2 regions of the Lysinibacillus sp. UGB7 genome follow, and region 2 is predicted to be linked to the other one. Evidence: riboswitches for the same ligand, from Rfam matches in the RefSeq annotation. Region 2 holds a riboswitch; the other holds the start of a gene.

Region 1 (12,985 bases), on a different contig from region 2:
GTTCCCATACCTGTATGGTGTTGTACCATAAACATGCCATGTGCGAATGGCTGCGTCACTGCCGCTAACCTACTCGAAGGCTTCTTTGCACCACGTGCCATGGTTGCCACCTTGCCAGCTTCACGCGTTAGTAGCGTGACAATTTTGTTGGATTCACCATATGCACGCGCCTTTAGAACAATACCTTCCCATTTATATAGCAACCAGGTCACCCTCCTTTCCTTTAAGTGTATCCATAAGAAAATAGAGCTCTCCAAAACATCATTTGGACAGCCCCTTTTCACACTATAATTCATTACACTTAAAAACAGTGTTACGCTCAACTTCTATGGTGATGAGAGAACTCTACTGAATCTAACAACCGTTAATATTCATCATCACGGAAGCCAAAATCACGTAGATGTGTTGATTTATTACGCCAATCCTTTTGCACCTTAACCCATAGTTCTAGATATACTTTAGAACCGAGAAGCATTTCGATATCTTTACGCGCACGAATACCAACTTCTTTTAATAATGCGCCTCTTTTACCGATGACAATCCCTTTTTGTGAATCACGTTCGACGATAATTGTCGCGGCCACATGGATTTTGTCTTCATTTTCTTCATCACGACGTATTTTTTCGATAACCACAGCAATCGAATGTGGTATTTCTTCACGAGTTAAATGTAACACTTTTTCTCGAATAAGCTCTGAAATAATAAATCGCTCTGGGTGGTCTGTTACTTGGTCAGCTGGATAATATTGCGGACCTTCTGGCAAATATTTCGTTAGTGTAGCCAATAGGTTTTCAACATTATTTCCTTGTAATGCTGAAATCGGCACTATTTCTGCGAAGTCGTAGCGTTCCTTATAGCTATCTATTATACCCATTAAAGCATCAGGGTGAACCTGATCAATCTTATTAATCACTAGGAATACCGGAGTAGAGTTACCTTCTAGCAACTCTAAGATGAACTCGTCTCCCTTTCCAAGCTTTTGCTCTGCGTTAACCATGAACATAATTACGTCCACTTCACGCAACGTGTTTTTAGACACCTTTAACATGAAGTCGCCTAACTTGTGCTTTGGTTTATGAATCCCAGGTGTATCGATAAAAACCATTTGGCTATCGTCTGTTGTTAGTACACCTTGTACTTTGTTTCGTGTTGTTTGTGGCTTATCACTCATAATGGCAATTTTTTGACCTATTACTCGGTTTAAAAATGTAGACTTCCCTACATTTGGTCGTCCAATAATTGAGATAAAGCCTGACTTGTAGCCAGTTTTAGTTTCCAGCATTCTCTAAATCCTCCGTTGTGAATGCAAACGGTAGTAATTCGCCAACAGACGTTACCGTAACATCACCTTTTAAATTTGTTAAATAAACAGGCATAGTTGGCGCGCAAAACTCCATCATCACTTGACGGCAAGCTCCACATGGCGCACAAGGGCCATCTGTATCAGCGACAATTGCGATTGCTTCAAAATCATAAATACCCTCTGACACTGCTTTAAAAAATGCCGTACGCTCTGCACAATTGGTCATACTATAGCCTGCATTTTCAATATTACAGCCGTGAATGACATCGCCGTTTTTCGTTAAAAGAGCCGCCCCTACTTTAAATTTTGAATATGGAACATACGCCTTTTCACGAGCTAACTTTGACTCCTCTAATAAAGCATGCATATCAATTGTCATCTACGCTAATTCTCCTCTACATAAAAATCAATTTCGCCTCGACATAATCGTGGCTGACGCTCCGCTTCCAATGGTCTAGTTTTAAATCAGCATAAAGTATGCAACCAGTACTCTATAGCTAACATCCTTATTTTGCATTCTCAAAACGCCATTCTTCGAAGCTTTTACCAACACAATGTTGGTCACACAGGCGAAGCGACGTCCTGTCGCTTCGCCTGTGTTTCTTTCAATACGGAATGAAGTTAAAACCATTTCGGTATAAAGATTAGTAAACCGATTATAGCACTGAATACAGCAAATACAAGTACTGCACCTGCTGCAATATCCTTTGCTTGCTTAGCAAGAGGATGTATAGCTGGTGACGCCAAATCCACCACTCGTTCAATGGCGGTATTTATCATTTCAAGAGCAAACATCAGTGCTATTAATAATAACACAACGTACCATTCTACACGTGATAAACCAGTAAAATAGCCAACAATCAAGACAATGCCAGCACTAAGCACATGCGATTGGAAATTTTGCTCCTTACATGCTGTTAGAATACCTTGAAAGGCAAAGACGAACGAGCGAATATATTTGCGTCCATCCATTTAGTCACGTCCTAATCCGTAAGACTGTAAAATTTCATCTTGCTTCCCGAACATCTTTTTTTCATCCGCTGGTGCCATATGATCATAGCCAAGTAGATGCAAGAAGCCATGCACCGCTAAAAAGCCTAATTCCCGTTCAAACGTATGACCGTATTCCTCAGCCTGCTCTTTCGTACGATCTGTTGAAATGATAATATCTCCTAAAATTCGCGGCATCCCTTCAAATGTCACTTCCATTTCGCCCTCGCCTAATTCTTCTAACGCAAACGAGATAACATCTGTCGGTTGGTTCTTACCACGGTATTCACGATTAATCTCACGAATAGCTTCATTTGTTACAAATGTAACAGATACTTCCGTTTCTGGTTCAATATTTTCAGTTTTCGCCGCATGCTGTAAAAGCTTCTCAACAAGTTCCATATGTTCCGCTGTTACTTCATTTGTTTCATCTGTAAAATCAATTGTTAAAATCATAGATCCTCCTACTTATCTGCCTTTGGGTATTCGATTCGTGAGTGGAAAATCCCATTCAACGTTTCGCAAAGAACTCTCTCTATACATTTTAACTCTTTTATTGAAATATCGCATTCATCAAACTGATTGTCCTGTACACGATCATCAATAATAGCCTTCACTAGCTTGTGAATTTTTTCTGCATTCGGTTCCTTCATCGAACGAACAGCTGCTTCTACACTATCAGCAACACTAATAACCGCTGCTTCCTTCGTTTGTGGCTTAGGACCTGGATATCGGAACTTCGCTTCATCAATGACTTTGCCTTCTTCCTTCGCTTTAAACAGGAAGAACTTTAACAGACTCGTCCCATGATGTTGCAAGGCAATATCAATAATTTCCTGTGGCATTTTGTAGCGTTTTAACATCTCTGCTCCATCCGTCGTATGCGCAATAATAATTTCAGCACTTGTTTCTGGTGGCATCGAATCATGCGGGTTGATACCGGACATTTGATTTTCAATGAAAAAAGATGGTCTTTTCGTTTTTCCGATATCATGATAATAACATCCAACACGCGCAAGTAAGCCATCTGCACCTATTTCTTCACATGCAGCCTCAGCTAAGTTTGCAACCATGACACTATGATGATATGTTCCTGGCGTTTCCATTAGTAATTTTTTCAGTAACGGATGATTTGGATTAGACAGTTCGATTAAACGCAAGGTCGATAATAAGCTAAATGCTGATTCAAAGAATGGCAATAAGCCCATTGTGAGCGCACCAGATAGCAGGGCAGATAATATTGCCGCGCTAAAGTAAAACAATAGCTCAGAAAATCCATATGACGACTGTGTCATGAGTAAATAAAATGCAATAAAAGCCATATTTACAAGTGAAATGACACCGACTGCCTGTAAAATATGCGAGCGTTTTTCGACACTACGCATAAAGAATAGACTCGCAAAGCCTCCGAAGATAATATACAGAGTAATTTCCATTTGCATCACGGATGAATAACCTTCTTGGAAAATGACGCCTGCTGAAGCGGCTGTCATAACTGTAATCAGTATTGCGGCCCGATCATCAGCCAACAATCGCACTAGCATCGTTGCTAATGCTGTCGGGAATAAAAATGCTATGGTCACATCAAAACCACTTGCCACTAAGCTAATAAACTTCATTAAGAGAATCGATAAACTATAGACAATTACTGTAACCAGTAGTGCATTGCGCTTTTTTTGTTCATCTGCTTCCCAGCGTTCAAATAAAATATACATGAATATTAATTGTAGGAAGGTTAAAATGATTAGTCCTGCAATGGGCTTGAAAGAAGCTTTATTACTTACCATTCCGAGAAGTTCGAGTTGTCGATAAGCCTCCGTATCAATTATTTGGCCTTCTTGTACGATGATTTGTCCCTGCAAAATACGAGTAGGCTCAATAGATTCTTTCGCCTGCTCTATTCTGACTTTTGTTTGCTCCTCGTTTATCGTTTCATTCTCTACAATACTTGCACGCCCGATTAAAACGACTGCATTTAATATTTTATCGGGATAGCCTCGCTGCCCACGAATTTTTGTTTCAAGATCATTTTGAGCAGCTAACACATTTTCCGTACGAATTGATTTTTGCAAATAATCTTGCACAAGTTTTGATAGCATTGTGCTCGTTCTCTTTAAATCTGTATCGCTTTGTAGTAATAAACTTTCTAGCTGTCCATCTGTAAAAGTTACTGGTATTTGATCCACATCAATGGATTCTATTTTTTTTTGAAGTTGCGCTACTTGGTCAACTATTGCAACAGGTTCTTTACTGCTCTCAACATCCTTTTTTACTTCAAGGACATAGTCAAATAAAGACGTCACAATAGCGGCGCGTTGTTTGGCGACGTCCTCTGAAAACTGATAGACGGGCGTAACTGCATCTGCTGCTTTTTCTCGCTCTTGTTGTGTCTTAACTGTATCTTCGATTGTTTTAGTAGACCGAACAGTTTCTGGTGCAAGCTGTAATGGTTTAAAATCATATGTAACACCTTTAACATTGCCATACATAAATGCAAACTGTAAGGCTCCGGTTAAGATGAGAACGGCAATCAAAAAATAGCGAAAACCAATAAGCTCAGTAATTTTTCGAAGTTGTTTCTCCATCTGGCACCTCCTCTATCTATGTACTATCATACCAATTCAAAAAACATTTTTCTCGAAAATTGTATAAGAAAGCAAAAAAACAGCTATACAATTTTGCATAGCTGTCACATTTTTTTCCAAATTATAACTTAATTCTCTTAGAAAGCATTTGCCTGCTAACATGATTTTCCGCTTCGCCTTTCGCGCAAACTTAGGTGTACATACCGCTTCGCTTCCGGTACTAAAAATCGGTGCTACTGTCGTGCAGACTTTAGAATTGCGCTTTTGCGCAATCTTTTAATAACGTTGCACCTGCCGTTTCGTTTCACTTCACTTTCGGTGCAGACTTTAGAATTGCGCTTTTGCGCAATTCTAAAGTTGCTGTTCTTCGTAGGCTTGAATGATTTTTGCTACTACTGGGTGGCGAACAACATCGCCTTGCTCTAAAATTTGGAAATAAATCGACTTGACATACTTTAACGTTCGCTCTGCCACGATTAGACCCGAATCCGTATTTTTTGGTAAGTCGATTTGCGTTTTATCGCCTGTGATGACCATTTTTGAACCGAAGCCTAAACGTGTTAAAAACATCTTCATTTGCGGATGCGTTGTGTTTTGAGCTTCATCTAATATCACGAAGGCATCGTCCAATGTACGTCCACGCATATAGGCTAAAGGCGCAATTTCGATCGTACCCCGTTCAATAAGACGTTGTGTTTGTTCCGAACCATAAATGTCATTTAATGCATCATATAGAGGGCGTAAATAGGGATCCACCTTTTCTTTTAAGTCACCCGGAAGAAAGCCTAGAGACTCTCCTGCTTCTACTGCAGGACGCGTTAAAATAATACGCTTTACATGTCCATTTTTTAGCGCTTGTGTAGCCATTACCACCGCTAGATACGTCTTACCTGTTCCAGCTGGCCCAATACCGAAAACAACGTCTTTGTGACGGATTGCTTGTATGTATTCACGTTGACCAATTGTTTTCGCACGAATTGGTTTGCCTTTCGTCGTGCGAGCAATTTCTTCATCGTATAGTTCTGCAAAATATTCAATTGTACCTTTTTGTGTCATTTCAATTGCTGTCGCTACATCACGCTGATCAATATTAATGCCTTTACGAATAACTTTTAAGAGTGCCTGTAAAAGAAATGTCGCTTGTTCTTTAGCGTCTTCCTCACCAGCGAGTTGAATTTGTTCACCACGCGTAATTATATGGACATGTAGTGCCTCTTCAATTAATTTCATATTGGCATCAGAAATACCGAGTAGCATCACCGCTTCGTTTGGATTATCCACTTGTAATACAGTTAAATGTTCAGACATAATCATTCTCCTTGTGAGCCATGTATTGGACTTGCAATGTTTTCATTGACTAAAAATAGAACTTTCCCTTCAACTGTACCATTCACCCACTTCGCCTGTAAAAGGTTTTCTTTCTTGATAATCGTTTTCGGAGGAAGAGATCGTAACATTTTTTCATGGAGTAGCGGCATGAGTAATGAATCTATTTTTGATTCATCCAGTACTACTTGGATCGTCTTTGTTTGTTGCTCTTCAACAATTGAAACGTACGGATCTAGCCAGTTTGGTAATTCTTTTTTTTGAACATAATCAACTTCTTCTTTATGAATGCCCTTTACTATTACACGCCACTGTTTTTGTTGTAACGTTTCCATAGTTAGTTTTGTCGGAATTTTAAATGAACATTCAAGCCAATAATCTGCAAAGACTTCTCCTTTTGCACCGACAAAGACATGGTCATCCCCACTCTCAAGGACTCCACTTACAAGGACATCACCGTCATAAGCAGTATCATTTACTGAAATTTTCCGTTCTCCATTTTGAACATTAAAATGTGTAATAACACCACTTTTCGTAGCTACCAAGTGTGTCGCTAATTTTTCGTTCGTCTGCTCCGTTTGCTTTGGAGATTCCTGAGGTCGTAAAATAACACGCCCCCCATGTTTTTCAATATGAACCCACGCTAGCTGTCGATGCTTTTCTAAGAGCTCCTGCCGTATCTTTGCATCTGTTGGTAATACTTTTTTAGATATAGGCGTTTCTAATTTGAAAGTCTCTTTGAATGTCTCCTCCACCTGCTGCTGTAATTCAGGAGAAGCCGCCTCAATGTCCACACTCCAAATAACCTGTGCACATATTAGTGGTATTAAAATCATTACAAATAAGCCTAGCAGCGTCCAAATCTGCGCTCGAAAAACCTGTAGCTCATCTGCATAATGTACAGTCATTTTGAGTCGATAACGGCTACGTATGCGACGAATCTTTGTTAAATAACGCATATTTGTTTCAAATGTTACTTCTTGCTCTCGAAATACAACACGCTTTAACGGAACATGTTGTGCATGCAATGTTTGAATAAAAGGATGAACATTTTCATGGCGCTTTATACGTATGATGATTGGCCGATTATTCCACATTGTCGCTCACACCCATATCTTTTGTCATTTTTACATGTAGTTCTTGTAAATCATCAATTGAAAGATGGAGCATTTCTTCTTTGATGGCGTTTATATCCACGGATTTTCCACGCACAGTAATATGATAATCTGCATAGATAAAGGAACAGGATGTAGCATCTGCATGTAAGAAACGATATGGACCGATTATTTTTAATGTTTCAAACTGTGATAATTCAAGTAGTGGCGTTAATTGAAATAATTTTTTCATAAAAAATGCCTCCTTCTTCGGCAATATATGCGCCAAAAAAGGAGGACATGCTAGTTATTTTCTTTTTGCTTTTGGCGGACCTAACACTTCTGCCATTACCACAGCCTGCATAAATGCCTTTTTAGAAGTTGGTAACTGAAAATTCTTTTCCGTCCCCGCTACATGTACTTCTTTTTTCCCAGCGGCCAATCGACCAATACTTGATCGATTAGAGGTACGACTTGATGGCTCAGTCGGAATAAGCGGAGGCGCCACATAGCTTGGCATTTGTTCTCTCACTTTTTCTTCCGCTGGCTTTACATGTACTTCACGCGCTTCTACCTTAGGACGTTCCGCCTCCGTATTTCCTAAAAACTCACGAGCAAAATCCTCAAAACTCTGCCTTTTCATAGTTGGACGTTGTGGTTTCGTCTCCTCTGATTTCATAATGACAGGCGGTTGTGGCTGCTCATCCTTATTAAAAGGAGGCATTTGCTTTTGTTCTTTGTTATTTTTTGATTTACTGAAAAGAGAGCTGACTATGGCAATAATCGCAAATATTATTAATTGTTCCATTTGGTAGTACTGCTCCTTTCCGTATTTTATGCTTTCGGTTCATTTGTCTCTGGTTTATCCGAACTCACCTTAGAAATGGAGTCACGCATAGCTGTGTCTGCTTGAATATTGCGGTAGTTCATGTAGTCCATAATACCAAGGTTACCTGAGCGCAAAGCTTCTGCCATCGCTTGTGGTACCTCTGCCTCCGCTTCTACTACTTTTGCCTTCATCTCTTGAACGCGCGCAATCATTTCTTGCTCATTTGCTACAGCCATTGCCCGACGTTCCTCAGCCTTCGCTTGGGCGATGTTTTTATCGGCCTGCGCTTGCTCAATTTGTAGTTCCGCACCAATATTTTTACCTATATCAACATCCGCAATATCAATCGATAAGATTTCAAAAGCTGTTCCAGAGTCTAAGCCTTTTGAAAGTACTGTTTGTGAAATCATATCTGGATTTTCTAATACTTCTGTATGATGTGTAGCAGAACCAATTGTCGATACAATCCCTTCACCAACACGTGCAACAATTGTTTCCTCACCAGCACCACCGACTAAACGTTCAATGTTAGCTCGCACAGTAATACGTGCTTTTGCTTTTACTTCGATACCATTCATAGCAACACCCGAGATAAATGGCGTTTCAATTACTTTTGGGTTAACAGACATTTGTACTGCTTCTAATACATCTCGCCCTGCTAAGTCAATGGCTGCACAACGTTCAAATGATAACTCAATATTTGCACGATGCGCTGCAATTAATGCATTAACAACACGGTCAACATTACCACCTGCTAAATAGTGACTTTCTAGTTGATTAATCGTAACAGGTAAACCTGCTTTATGTGCTTTAATTAACGGATTAACAATACGTGATGGAATTACCCGACGTAAACGCATCCCGATTAATGTGAAAATACTAACACGTACGCCTGCTGCTAGTGCAGAAATCCATAGTGCCACTGGTACAAAAGTAAAAAATACTGCTAGAACTATGAATAATAATACTAGCCCGACTACTGGCCCAATTAGAGCTAAATCAAAACCCATTTATAATTCCTCCATCTCTTTGTCTGTTGGTCTCACGACAATGCGTGAGCCTTCTACTTTAATGATTTCTACATACTTACTAGCATCGACATAGCCACCTTCTGATACTACATCAATACGCTCACTACCAAACTGCATCGTACCTGCTGGACGGAGTGGTGTCATCGTTTTACCCACTTTCCCAAGCAATTCTGTACGATTAACGTTAGACACATAACCTTCTTCCGTCGTTGTCGCATCCTTCAGGACAAGTTTGTTAAAAACATGCATTTTTTTTCCGAAAAATTTCATCAGGATCACCATTCCTATTATTGCTACTACGAGCGCAATGCAAATCGCCACGACCATTTGCATCATGTTTGCACCTGCCAGTAACAAACTAAGTAATATAAGCACGCCACCTAAAATACCAACAATGCCTCCGGGGACAAAAAACTCCGCAATGACAAGCGCTAATCCAGCAATAAATACAAGTAATGTTTCATAGCCCGCAAATCCTGCCACCATATGACCGAAGAAAAATAATCCCAGTGCCGATAATCCCATTATACCTGGAACACCGAACCCTGGCGAATACAGCTCCATAATAAGACCCAAGCTCGCAATCGACAGTAAAATTGGTACAATGATTGGGTTCGTAATAAAACGAGCTATCTTTTCAGCGAAGGTTGGCTCAATAGGTACAATATCATTACCTTTTAAATCTACTTTCACTAGCAGCTCTTGAAAATTCGAAACAGTGCCTTCGGAATAGCCAACTTCTCGCGCTTCTGCAGCTGATAATGTTAATAAATTTTCGCCACCTGCTCGAAACTCTGGTAAATCAATAGTTGCATCCGCCATAGCTAGGGCATATTGCGGATTACGATTGGATGTTTCTGCTGCCGCTTGCATTTGTGCTAGCCACGCACTATGCGCCTTTAAATCCGCCGCATTCCCTGCCGAGTCAATAACCGCCGCTGCTCCAATCGTACCATTTGGCACCATATAGATTTCATCTGCATGTAAGGCTAAAAAAGCACCGGCTGAATGCGCATCTTTGTTAATGTAAGCAATCGTGCGAATAGACGTTGCATCCATAAGCATGGCGATGTCACTTGCTGCATTGACGAATCCCCCAGGCGTATGTATGTCGAGTATGATCGCTTCCGCATAATTTTCCTCTGCCTCTTTAAAAGCTCGTTCTAAAAATGCGTGAAGACCTCGTTCGACTTCATCATGAATAGGTACGTGGTACACTTTGCTACTCGCAAAAGCCGATGTCAATGGAAACGCTACCAAAAAAGTCATCCATATAACAATTAAATAGCTAAGAATCCTCCTTTTTCGCATCTTTTTCCCTCCCTTCTAACATGCTTCTCTTCTGTATATACGTCTGACTTTGTAAATAGTTTCACAAATTTTTATTTTTATTATACAGTGAAACGTTTATGAGTGGGAGGTTTTTCAATTCCTTGCGATTTCCATGAACTTAAGCTAAAAACCCAATGTCGTTAGGTGAATCACTACCTTTTTTGGGGTTATACTTTCGGAGGTCGTAGCAATCGGTCGACTATGATAAATAAAAAGCCGAATGAAATCAAAGATGACTTCATTCGGCTTCAGCAATATGTACTGCAAAATAGAGCAACATGTAAAATACCTGGAATTAATCATCGTTAAGATTAACTCCAGGTATATCATTGTCTGCTCAGTGAACCATAAGATTGCGTGTTATGAACGTAGGGATTTTTAATGGGAAATTAAATTACCACTTACGTTTACGTGCAGCTTCTGATTTCTTTTTACGTTTTACACTAGGTTTTTCGTAGAACTCGCGCTTTCTAACTTCTTGAATTGTACCACTTTTTGATACAGTACGTTTGAAGCGGCGAAGAGCATCTTCAAGCGATTCGTTTTTGCGAACGACAGTTTTTGACATCTCTCTTTCCCTCCCTCCGAACACACGTCAATACACAAATAGGCAAATAACCAACTGTTGTGTACTAAAGAATTATACCGTATTGTCTAATAATGGTCAATAGAAAGAATTCGAATTATTTTCGAGAATTTATAATCAGTGTTTGGACAAGAATAAATACATATGCTTTAGCTAAACACTTAGGGGTTTACAAAAAATAGAATATGGGCGTAGAATAATCACATTCAATTTCATATCGGCCTAATCTCAGTATTGGGAACGGAGGAACCATTTTTTGGGGGTTAATTCTGCAAATTGTAGAAGGGATGAGAAACTCTTTCGCCATCCTACCCGTCAGCTAACTTCGTCGGCTAAAGCGAAGGAGGTCATGAAGACCACCAGTATTTAGTTTGCTTATTTGTTATGCCTAAATTATCCGCATTCTAAAATACATAGACGATGGTCTTTTCTTATGCCTATAAACAACTAAATAATAATAATTTTACAGATTACTGAGTGGATATCCGCTTTTTAGTGTCCATTAATGAGGAGATAACCATGAAAAAAATTAAGGACTATCTGAATCCGCCCAAAGTTCTTGTGCTAGGCTTTGCAACGATTATTTTTATCGGGGCACTCTTACTAACTCTTCCTCTAGCTACTGAAGACGGAAAGGGTCTGTCATTTTTAGATGCTTTATTCACAGCTACCTCTGCAACATGTGTAACGGGGCTTATCGTTGTAGACACTGGTGATACCTTTTCTACGTTTGGTGAGTTGGTTATTCTAGCCCTCATACAAATTGGCGGCTTAGGTTTTATGACATTTGCAACGTTTTTATTTTTACTATTAGGAAAAAAGATTTCTCTAAAAGAAAGACTGCTGTTAAAAGAGGCGTTTAATAACATCTCGATAGCTGGACTTGTAAAATTAGTTAAAAGAATACTAATTTTCACTGTAGTTATTGAATTAATTGGTGGGATTATTTTATCCATTCGCTTTTCATTTGATATGGAATTAGCTACAGCTATTTATTTTGGTTTTTTCCACTCTATATCCAACTTTAATAATGCTGGTTTTGATTTAATGGGAGGTTTTAAAGGTCTGACTGCTTATGTAGATGACCCATTTGTTGTTTTGACTATTTGTGCACTTATTACCATTGGTGGGTTAGGGTTTATCGTTATGAATGAATTGTATGAATATCGCGATACTCGACGTTTATCCGTACATTCCAAGATCGTTTTGTTTACGACGATGGTTTTAACAGTAGGGTCTACCCTGTTAATCTTCTTGTTTGAATATGATAATAGCAAAACAATAGGTCCTTTAACTGAATGGGGGAAAATATTAGGTTCGTTTTACCAGGCGGTTACACCAAGAACGGCAGGATCAAATACTCTTTCTATCGGTGATTTAACGCATTCCACGCTATTTTTAATAATTTTGCTCATGTTTATCGGAGGAGGTTCTGGTTCTACTGCAGGGGGTATTAAAATTACAACCTTTGCCGTTTTAGTAGCCACGCTCTGGTCACAAATTAGGGGGAAGGAAGATGTGGTCTTATTTAGACGTAGAATTGTAGTGGAGACGATTCTAAAAGCATTGACGGTAACCATGTGTGGGATGATTATCGTTGTACTTGTCACCATATTGCTTAGTATCACAGAACAAGGTCACAACTTTATCCTGTATTTATTTGAAGCAACTTCAGCATTCGGTACAGTTGGACTTTCTATGGGATTAACTCCTGAATTAACTCCCTTTGGTCGAATACTCATCATATTTACCATGTTTGCAGGTAGATTAGGGCCATTGACTATTGCTTTCGCTATTACAAAACGGAGAAAATCACAAGCTTATCGACATCCAAAAGGAAATATCATGATTGGTTAACTACATGCAAGGAGCGCTGACTATTATGACCATAAAACAATATGCTGTAATC
Region 2 (11,058 bases):
GGTCAAAACTACACGGCCTTTACAGGTGAAACAATTGACTGGAATGGTGTATTTGTTTCATACATTGGAATACCACTGTTTTTAGCATTATGGATTGGCTTTAAAGTGAAAAATAAAACGAAAATGATTCCGCTTAAGGACTGTGATTTGAAAGTGGAAAAATAGAACATAGCTAAAGGGCTATCCTGTAAGTCATTGTAATATGACGAACGGGATAGCTTTTTTGATTTTATATAAAAATATTACGAATTTCTTTTTTATGGTAAGGTATTATAGATATGGAAAGTTATTATAATCAAAAGGTATTTTTAATGATGAAAAGTTTCTCTTAAGAAGAGGTGCATATTATGCAAAAACATATATTACTAGTAGAAGACGATGAAGCCATTCGAGAAATGGTGGAAAATTTTTTATTGATGGAGGGATATCTCGTTACTTCTGTCTTAAATGGTGAAGAGGCTGTACAACAATGCGTAAGTACTTCGTTTGATTTAGTTATTTTGGATATTATGATACCAAAACTGGATGGATTAGAAGTTTTAAAGATTATTCGTCAAAAAGAAGCACTTCCAATTATTATCATGTCCGCAAAAGATAGTGATGTCGATAAAGCACTCGGATTAGGCTTAGGAGCCGATGATTATATTGCAAAACCTTTTTCAATGTTGGAGTTTTCAGCTAGGGTAAAAGCTGCCATAAGAAGAGCGACAAAGTATGCGCATCATATAGAAGAACAGCAAGATGTATTGATAATTGGTGATTTAACAATTGATATTATCAATTTTTCTGTAGAAAAAAATCAGCAAAAAGTCAAGCTTACCTCAAAAGAGTTTGGCATCTTAAAACTGTTTGCGACTAATTGTAATCGAGTATTTACAAAGCAGCAAATCTATCAACTGATTTGGAATGACGAATACTATGGTGATGAAAATATTATCAATGTCCATATAAGGAGACTACGAGAAAAAATTGAAGATGATCCATCCAATCCCCAATACATTAAAACATTATGGGGAATTGGCTATAAGTTAGAAGGTTGATCGTATGGTTATGTTACTATCTATTATTATTGTATTACTCATCGGAATTACTTGTTTTCAGGTGAAAGACAAGAAAAATCAAAATACAACTATTCATTACATGCGTAAAAAGCTGCAATCCATAATGACTGAACAAACAAATGAAAAAATTCTAGTTTCGACAGCTAATCATGAAACAAAGCAATTACTCAATGCTATGAATACATTACTGGATCATAATCAAAGAATATTGGCTACACATCGGAAAATGGAAGGTTCTATGAAAAAGATGCTGGCTAATATTTCACACGATCTCAAAACGCCGCTAACTGTTGTCCTTGGATATATCGAGATGCTACAACTAGACAAGCCTATAAGCGGTGAAGAGCGACAACGATTGCTCTCAGGGGTTCATGCTAAAACACTGGAAGTATTGAGCATTATCCATACATTCTTCGATCTTGCTAAAATTGAAGCAGGAGACACAGATTATCCAATAACTAAGATAAATGTGAGTGAAATCTGTAGAAAAAACATCCTGTCATTTTACGATATAGTAACGTCTATGGGACTCAAAATAGACATTGCAATACCAGAAACACCTGTTTTTGCACTCGGCAATGAAGAAGCACTGGATAGAATTTTGAACAATTTACTGTCCAATGCACTTGCATATGGCGCAGAAGGGAATGTAATTGGCCTAGTGGTTAGACATGACGACGTCGCTATATATGTTGATGTATGGGATCGTGGGAAGGGTATCGATGAATACCATGTAGATAATGTTTTTGAAAGAATGTATACGCTAGAAGATTCAAGAAATAAATCATTCCAAGGAAGTGGGCTTGGCTTAACGATAACGAAAAGACTTGTAGAAATAATGAATGGCTCCATTCACCTTTCCAGTATCCCCTATGAGAAAACGGTTTTTACTGTTTCTCTAAAAAGAATGATGTATTAAACGAATCTGCTTGTGGAGCTGATAATGCTCTACAGGCTTTTTACTTCATTTAAGAAATAAGTAAGAATCAAGTAATAAAATAGAGAGCTTTACTTTTTATAATAAAGAAAGACACATATTAGGGAGAGGTAAAGATGACTTATATTGTGAAAACAAACCAACTTACAAAAGTATATGAAGGAAAAGAAGTTGCTTCTGACGTCAATATGCATGTGAAGAAAGGGGAGATATATGGTTTTTTGGGTCCCAATGGTGCAGGGAAAACGACTGTAATGAAAATGCTAACAAACCTTACAAAGCCAACAAGTGGGGATATCGAAATCTTCGGCGAAAAATTAACGGATCAATCCTACGAAGTACTAAAAAGAATGGGGACCATTATTGAATACCCAATTTTCTATGAGAAGTTAACTGCCAGAGAAACCCTAGAACTACATTGCGAATATATGGGGTATTACGACAAAAATGAAATTAGTCATGTACTAGATTTAGTAAAGCTAACCAAAACGGATAGCAAGCGTGTAAAAGACTTTTCACTTGGCATGAAACAGCGATTGGGCATTGCACGAGCAATTATTACAAAACCAGAATTACTTATCCTAGATGAGCCGATAAACGGACTTGATCCCATTGGGATCAAAGAGCTCCGTGAGTTATTCGTTATGCTATGTAAAGAATATGGCATAACAATTATTATTTCAAGTCATATTTTAGGAGAAATCGAACTGTTGGCTGACACGATTGGTGTTATTAATAACGGGAGACTAATAACAGAGGTATCAATGGAAACTATCAATCGTAGTCAAACAGATTATATTGAAGTGATTGTGAATGATGGGAAAAAAGCTGCATTTATTTTAGAGAATAAATTAAACATAACCAACTTTAAACTAGTTGCAGAGAACTGCATTCGCATTTATGAAAATTCCACTTCACAAAAGGACATTTCAAAAACATTGATCGAACATGATATAGATATTGAAGGAATCAGCAAGAAAACAAGCTCATTAGAGGATTATTTCTTAAAATTAATTAATGGGGGTGTAGTAAGTGCTTAATTTAATGCGTTTAGAAATGAAAAAATATCAGTTAGGCTCCTATGTAAAAGGTGCTATTATTGCAAATTTCACCATATTAGGCTTTATGTTTCTGATCTTGTTTATCTCGAAAATAGAAGAAGATACTGCGATCGAAAACTACCAGACAGCACTAACGGTCATTGACTCTTTTGTAAGAGGGGTATTTATTGTCTTTGCTGGTACATTAATTGCCAAGCTAATTATTGGAGAATATAAAAATCGAACAATTACTACAGCATTTATGTATCCCATTAAAAGAAAAAATTTAATTGCCGCAAAGCTTGCAATTGTTATCATTTTTACGTTCAGTACCATTGTTATTTCGAATGTGTTTATTACGGCAATATTTTGTTTCATTAGTGCAACCTATCATTTAATTCCAGATACATTAACGAATTCTGTAGTTATGCAACAACTCCCTTCGATGCTTATGAACGCTGTTGCAGCGACAGGCATGTCACTTATTCCTTTGTACTTTGGCATGAAAAAATATTCGATTCCAGCGACAATACTTTCTTCCTTGTTAATTGTCATGGTCGTATCTTCTAATACAGGTAATTTTTCTTTAAATGATATTATAGTTATCCCAATAACATTGGCGATCATTGGGATAGGTGTTGCCTACATATCCATTAGGAATATTGAAAGAGTGGATGTTTAAGGGTGCCTGGCACGCAAACAATTTGCGAACAATTCTGAATATTGATGTTTCAGATACAAGATAATGCCAGGCACTTTAACAATGTTGAATTGTTAGAGCGCCTGGCATTTTTTAAGCAAATATAGTTTCCCATAATAGATATATATTTAACGCAACAACTATTACTACAACAATCCATCCAAGTCCTGTGGTTACGCGATGATTGACAAGGCTGCCCATAATGTCACGCTTACTTGTGAACATTACAAGGGGCACAAGAGCAAAAGCAATACCGAATGATAGAATAACTTGACTTAGCACAAGTGCGTAGGTTGCATTGACGCCAGATGCAATAATGGCAAGTGGGGGAATCATAGTAATTGCTCGGCGTAGGTACAATGGAATTTTTCTTCGAATAAATCCTTGCATAACAACATCTCCAGCTAATGTACCAACAGAAGAACTTGCAAGTCCTGCAATGAGAAGTCCAAGACCAAAGGAAACTGCTGCCATCGGACCAAGTGCATCCCGTAATCCGTTATAGGCTATATCTAGATCCTCTACCACTACACCCTGTGTATGGAACACCGCTGCTGCAATGATTAGCATACTCATATTAATGGCACCAGCAATAATCATTGCTATGACAATATCGATAAACTCAAACCGGAAAATTCGTCGTTTTTCTCCTTCATTTCGCCCAACAATGCGGCTTTGCGTTAATGAAGAATGTAAATAAATCGCGTGTGGCATAACGGTTGCTCCTAAAATCCCTGTTGCAAGTAATAGTGAATCAACACCTTCAAATTGTGGTGTGAAAATGCCTATTGCTACATCGCCCCAATTCGGTTGCGCCAAAAATGTTTGGAACGCAAATGCCAACACAACAATTAACACCATGCCAGAAATGCCTGCTTCAAATGCTCTAAAACCTCTACGTTGTAATTCTAGAATAGCGAATGAGCCGACAGCTGTAATAAGTGCGGCAGGTAGCATCGGAATGTTAAACAATAAGTAAAGGCCAAGTGCTGCCCCAATAAATTCTGCAAGATCCGTTGCGATTATGACTAATTCAGCTTGTATCCATAAAAAGATTGATGTTTTTTTAGAAAAGTTTTCACGTGCGACTTCCGGTAGATTCTTTCCTGTTGCTATACCCAATTTTGCTGATAAAGATTGAATAAGTACAGCCATTAAATTTGAAAATGCGATGACCCACAGAAGTAAATAGCCGTACTGTGAGCCAGCCGTAATATTTGTTGCAAAGTTGCCAGGATCTATATAAGCAACAGCTGCGATGAATGCTGGACCAAGGAAGGGAAGAATGCGTCGCCAGCCTTTGATGTCGCCATCTAAAACTGCTTCTGCTGTCGGCTTTATACTGCGTTTATAAACCATAATGTTCCCTCATTTCAAAAAGTATCCCAAAAGAAATAAAGTTTCCTATAGGAAAAATAATATACTACTATTCTATAGCTAGAAGTGAAAAATGTGAAGTTGTTTGCTCATTTCTTAAAAAAATATAAAATGGCAAAAAACGCATACCTGTTTTTCATTAAGCCATGATGTAACTTTTCTCATCATTTTCTAATTAGACTTTGATACCCTATGTAGTTTACGATGAAAAGAAAAACGGTGAGGAATGACACCACATGACAAATCGAATTTTAATTATAGAAGATGAAGAAAGTATTGCTCGAGTATTACAATTAGAGCTTCAATTTGAAGGCTATCAGGCAGAGATGGCTCATACGGGAACCGACGGCTTGCTAAAGTATCGTGAACAACAATGGGACTTGATTCTTCTCGATATTATGTTACCGGAGATGAGCGGGATTGATGTGTTAAAGCGTATTCGTGCAACAGAGTTACAAACACCTGTCATACTGCTTACCGCTAAAAGTGACGTTGAGGATAAAGTAAAGGGGTTGGATTTAGGGGCAAATGATTATATAACAAAACCTTTTGACATCGAAGAGTTACTCGCCCGCGTTCGAACAGCATTAAGATTTTCACAGAGATCTAAAGGTCAACAAGCATCACAAATGTACGGGCATTTATCTATTGACGAACAAACAAGAGACGTTGTTTATTACGATAAAAATGTGCAACTAACACCACGTGAGTATGACCTGCTTTTATACTTGCTGAAACATCCGAAACAAGTACTAACACGCGAACAGATTTTAGAGGCGGTATGGGGCTACGATTATTATGGCGATACGAACGTTGTGGATGTCTATATTCGCTATGTACGTCAAAAACTTGAAGTTGCTGATGATACACCAATTATCCATACAATCCGCGGTGTTGGCTATGTGTTGAAGGAGCACAAGCATGAGACTTAAAACAAAAATCCATCTACTAACAACTTTATTAATGTTGGTTATATTAGTGGCGACGAATAGTGGCATTTATTTTTTATATGAAAAGTTTGCTTATAATACGGAAGAAAAACAACTCCAGCAGCGTGCAGATGAGCTGAGTATGACACTCAGTCAACTAGATCAAAACACAAATTTGCAACAGGTTTTACGAGCCTATATGCCAACTGACGGAGCGGTTTATATATACGACGGCGAGCAATTGAAGATGAAGGTACAAACGGAACTTAATATGCCAGACGTACCTTACATTACGTTTGATATGCCTGTAATTTGGGCTGACGGTACGGTGGTGCAGGTGGAGCTAATGCAGTCAATGGAAGAAGTAGCAAAAATGATGGGACTGCTAAAAATTATTTTAGTCGTAGTGACCATTGTGGCTGTGATTCCTTTACTTTTGGCAAGCTTAGCGTTAGGTCAATTAATCTTACAGCCGCTTGAACGTTTAAGTCAAACAATGAAAAAGAGCGCTGCTACAGGGCAATATGAAAAAATTGAAATTGCCAATAAAAATAGCGATGAGCTTACTGAAATTAGCCATACATTTAATGGCATGATGGAAAAGCTTGAACAGCATTATCAAAAACAGCAGCAATTTGTGTCAAATGCTTCCCATGAGCTGAAAACACCCATTACGGTTATTGAAAGCTATGCGAAATTACTTTTACGCAGAGGCTTTGATAACAAAGAAGTAACACAAGAATCGCTTCAAGCCATTGTAAATGAATCTACACGTATGCATGAAATGGTACTGCAATTATTAGATCTAGCGAAAAACAAAGAGCATCTCGATGTGCAATGGGTACAACTGGAGCTTGATGAGTTACTGAAAAAAGTTGCCTCACAAATGCAACAAGCTTACCATCGCTCATTTCATGTAGATACAGTGCTGCCAAAATATGTGTATAGTGATGAAAAGATGCTTAAGCAACTCCTTTTCATTTTGCTTGATAATGCTCGCAAATACAGCGAAAGTGAAGTGCAGTTACGTGCAACAGAAATCTCTAGCCATGTCCTTATTACCATTCAGGATTTTGGTGTTGGTATTCCACAAGCACATATTCCACATTTGTTTGAAAGGTTTTATCGAGTAGGTGAGGATCGCAATCGGAAAACTGGTGGAACAGGATTAGGGCTAGCTATTGCACAGGAGCTTGCACAGCAGCTAAACATTACAATTGAGGTCGATAGTGTAGAAGGTGAAGGTTCGTGCTTTACACTGCGTGTACCAAAGGAGGAACAACGATGAAAAAATGGGTGATTCCAATTTTCGTAATAACCTTATTGAGCAGCTTCTTACTCTGGTTTTTACAGAATCGTTTCTTTCATGTAGAACCGCTAAGTGAAGCAGGGGCAGTCATGCGTATCGAGGAACTCTATAGTGGACATGTTGAACAAGTGAAGAAAAAGGGAGACAACTATAAGATCGTATTCTTACGAAATGGCGCTACCTATGCTGTGGAGTTGAATCAGCATACCCAGCAAGTAGCAAATTTAACAGTTAAGGATACTGCGAGTAATTTACTAAATGAAGAACAAATTCGACAACGAGCTTTAGCTCATAGCCCTGGCAAGGTAGAAAGTGTTACATTAACCGATTCAATCTATACGGTACAAGTTAAAAAAGAGGAAATAGAGAAGAAGCTTACGCTTGATGCTTATACTGGAGAAGTGCTGTCAGAGACAGATGTGCAACCGGTGACAGAGCGTGAAAACGGAACAAGTGTGATTTCTGAGCAGCAGGCCATTCAAATTGCCTTACAGCAATTAAATGGTGAGGTCGATTCAGTTGATTTTGAGGAAACAAAAGATGGCGGCTATTATTTAGTGGAGATTGAGACTGACAAGGATGAGGCTGTTTTTCAAATACATGGCGTTTCTGGTAAAGTCATGTCCGTTACTTGGGACAAAGATAATTAACTAGGTCGGAAAAGTTTGCAGAGATTTTTCTCATGAAATTCTAATCTTGCTCTTATTATCCTATCATCTTGCTTTGTTAAGCTGATTATAGATAAAACAAAGGAGAGATGGACATGAAAAAAATCATCGTTATTCCAGCATTAGTCGCTACACTAGGTGTAGGTGCTGTCATTGGTTCAACAACATTATTAACAGGTAATGCACAAGAAAAAAAGGTATTGTCAATGCAAGAAATTGAGAAAAAAGCTCTGGCTGTCGTTAATGGTACGGTGTTTGACATCGAATTCGAAGATAATCACTACCGTTCTATATATGACGTAGAGGTTCGCACAGAAACAGAAGAATATGACTTGAAATTCGATGCCATCACAGGGAAGCTGTTGAAACAAAAAAAAGAACGATTAGATTATGATGATTTTGACGATGACATAGTAGATGACATGGATGTTACATCTTCAGCCATAAAAATTACAAAAGAGCAGGCTATTGAAAAAGCGTTAACAAAAGCAAAAGGTACAGTGACAAAAATTAAACTTGATGATGGTGTTTATGAAATCGACATCAAAGATGGACAACTCGAATCCGAAATTGATATCAATGCATTAACAGGTGAAATTGTCAGTTTTGAACAAGATATAGAAGACTAGTGTGGAAAGCTATCTTAAAAGTGAGCGTATACTTTTAAGATAGCTTTTTACTTATTGAGTCGTCTAGGATTCTTGATAGACTAATGCCACTGAAAAATCATATAAAGAAAAATTTATACTTCCTACACTTTTCTCCTTTACTTTTTAAATTTACAAGCGTAATATGACATCATTATAAAAGTTTCAAATTTCTAAATCGCTGAAGCACTGAACGCGGGGGAACCAATTTTGACGGATTGTATAGGCAATCCTTGGGGTGAATCTCTTTATTATTAAAGACGTAGGGCTACTCATGGTCCGAATCCGACAGCTAACCTCGTAAGCGTTAAGAGCAGAAAAATTGAAGCTTGCAGACAAAAAAACGTCTACAAGTCGTATTTAGTGATGACTTGTAGGCGTTTTTTATCTTCATTCAGCTATCATGTACCAAAAAAAGTCTAAGCGAATATTGATTTAGAAATGAGAAACACACTCTATGAAACTAGAAGGTGTTTAGTATGGGATCTTCATTCAAACGTTATGTGATCGGTAAACCTTTGAAATCCGATGCACTCGGGGAGCAAAAGCTTAGTAAAACAAAGGCGCTTGCCATTTTATCTTCTGATGCATTGTCATCAGTAGCGTATGGACCAGAGCAAATTTTACTAGTGCTTATGACAGTAAGTACTGTGGCTTTTTGGTATTCTTTACCGATTGCGGCCGGGGTGGTAGTACTGCTTGTGGCACTCATTTTATCATATCGTCAGGTTATTTTTGCCTATCCACACGGTGGTGGAGCATATGTAGTTTCTCGGGAAAATTTAGGTGTCAATGCAGGACTTGTAGCGGGGGGTTCACTACTCGTCGATTATATATTAACCGTTGCAGTAAGCGTATCTGCAGGAACAGATGCCATTACTTCGGCCTTCCCAAGTTTGCATGCATATAACGTAGTCATTGCCGTGTTCTTTGTTATTTGCTTAACGCTGTTAAATTTACGTGGTGTTACAGAATCTGCAACAATTTTAGCTTACCCTGTATATCTATTTGTTGCAGTAATGCTTATGTTAATTGGGATAGGGGTTTATAATGTGGCAAGCGGGCAAGTACCAGCAGATTTGCATCCAAAAGTAGGTACACCAGTTGCGGGGATTAGCTTGTTTCTATTATTAAAGGCATTTGCCTCAGGCAGTTCGGCTTTGACAGGTGTAGAAGCAATCTCTAATGCCATACCGAACTTTAAAAATCCTGCTCCGAAAAATGCAGCGAAAACGTTACTAGCAATGGGAGGTATTTTAGCGGTGCTGTTCATTGGCATCGTGAGTCTTGCCTACTTCTATGGAGTGGCACCAAATGCACAGGCAACAGTCGTGTCACAAATTGCAGAGGCGAGTGTTGAGCGCAATGTATTTTACTATATTGTGCAAGGAACAACAGCAATGATATTAGTGCTTGCTGCCAACACGGGTTATTCAGCTTTTCCGTTACTTGCTGTAAATTTATCGAAGGACGGTTTTATCCCAAGAATATTCCAAATTCGTGGGGATCGACTTGGCTATTCGAATGGGATTTTGATGCTTGGTGTCGCAGCAATTGTGTTAATTATTTTGTTTGATGGGGCGACAGAGCATTTAATTCCACTTTATGCAGTGGGTGTTTTTATCCCATTTACATTAGCACAGACGGGTATGATGCGAAAATGGTGGCGCGAAAAGTCAAGTGGCTGGATTGCGAGATTTACCGTAAATACAATTGGTGCAGCCATTTCTTTTATTGTTGCAATGATGTTTTTCGTGACAAAATTAACCCAAGTATGGCCAGTATTTATCTTTTTACCGATCATTATTTGGCTGTTTCATCGTATTAAGCTACATTATGATGCAGTGGGGGAACAGCTTCGATTAGATCATGTAGCATTACCAAATGTAGAGGGCAATGTCTTCATTGTACCTGTTGCGGGTATTACAAAAGTGGTGGAAAATTCATTACACTACGCGCAGTCTTTGAAGGTCGAAAAAATTATTGCTTTCTATGTGGCGTTCAATCAAGCAGACGCAAAAGCTTTTGAAGAGAAATGGAAAGCTTGGCAACCAGATGTGCGGATTGTAACGTACTATTCACAGTATCGTAGCATTACGCAACCATTGAAAAAGTTTATCGACAAGGTGGAACATCAATATGCGAAGACTGGTTACCAAGTTACGGTTGTCATTCCGCAATTTTTACCGAAAAAAGGCTGGCATCATATGCTGCATAACCAATCGAGTCTATTAATTCGCACCTCACTGTTATTTCACAGAAATGTCGTCATTATGACAGTACCTTTCCATTTATCAAAATAATGACTAGCAAGGTCGAAAATAGTCTGATATAATCAGGACATTGATGTGAAACACGAACGTTCACTATCAAAAACAGCTGGAATACCA

What was found. A riboswitch is a leader RNA that binds a small molecule or an ion and turns the genes downstream of it on or off. The one in region 2 is predicted to bind cyclic di-AMP.
Region 1: linked by a shared signal. The riboswitch ahead of ACOMCU_RS25695 (TrkH family potassium uptake protein) and the one ahead of ACOMCU_RS19170 (APC family permease) in region 2 are both predicted to bind cyclic di-AMP.

The regions. Positions count from the first base shown of each region.
Region 1 is NZ_JBMGUV010000047.1:917-13,901, reverse strand. It holds gene recO (DNA repair protein RecO) at 1-203, opposite strand, end outside; gene era (GTPase Era) at 365-1,282, opposite strand; gene ACOMCU_RS25750 (cytidine deaminase) at 1,269-1,682, opposite strand; gene ACOMCU_RS25745 (diacylglycerol kinase family protein) at 1,925-2,275, opposite strand; gene ybeY (rRNA maturation RNase YbeY) at 2,276-2,749, opposite strand; gene ACOMCU_RS25735 (HD family phosphohydrolase) at 2,758-4,878, opposite strand; gene ACOMCU_RS25730 (PhoH family protein) at 5,230-6,186, opposite strand; gene ACOMCU_RS25725 (sporulation protein YqfD) at 6,189-7,301, opposite strand; gene ACOMCU_RS25720 (hypothetical protein) at 7,291-7,551, opposite strand; gene ACOMCU_RS25715 (hypothetical protein) at 7,606-8,106, opposite strand; gene floA (flotillin-like protein FloA) at 8,133-9,137, opposite strand; gene ACOMCU_RS25705 (NfeD family protein) at 9,138-10,469, opposite strand; gene rpsU (30S ribosomal protein S21) at 10,885-11,058, opposite strand; cyclic di-AMP (ydaO/yuaA leader) riboswitch at 11,286-11,425, shown strand; gene ACOMCU_RS25695 (TrkH family potassium uptake protein) at 11,596-12,933, shown strand; gene ACOMCU_RS25690 (potassium channel family protein) at 12,959-12,985, shown strand, end outside.
Region 2 is NZ_JBMGUV010000024.1:3,183-14,240, forward strand. It holds gene ACOMCU_RS19120 (amino acid permease) at 1-165, shown strand, start outside; gene ACOMCU_RS19125 (response regulator transcription factor) at 348-1,040, shown strand; gene ACOMCU_RS19130 (sensor histidine kinase) at 1,045-1,980, shown strand; gene ACOMCU_RS19135 (ABC transporter ATP-binding protein) at 2,115-3,038, shown strand; gene ACOMCU_RS19140 (ABC transporter permease) at 3,031-3,720, shown strand; gene ACOMCU_RS19145 (Nramp family divalent metal transporter) at 3,832-5,097, opposite strand; gene ACOMCU_RS19150 (response regulator transcription factor) at 5,352-6,047, shown strand; gene ACOMCU_RS19155 (HAMP domain-containing sensor histidine kinase) at 6,037-7,332, shown strand; gene ACOMCU_RS19160 (PepSY domain-containing protein) at 7,329-8,003, shown strand; gene ACOMCU_RS19165 (PepSY domain-containing protein) at 8,117-8,650, shown strand; cyclic di-AMP (ydaO/yuaA leader) riboswitch at 8,838-8,989, shown strand; gene ACOMCU_RS19170 (APC family permease) at 9,148-10,971, shown strand.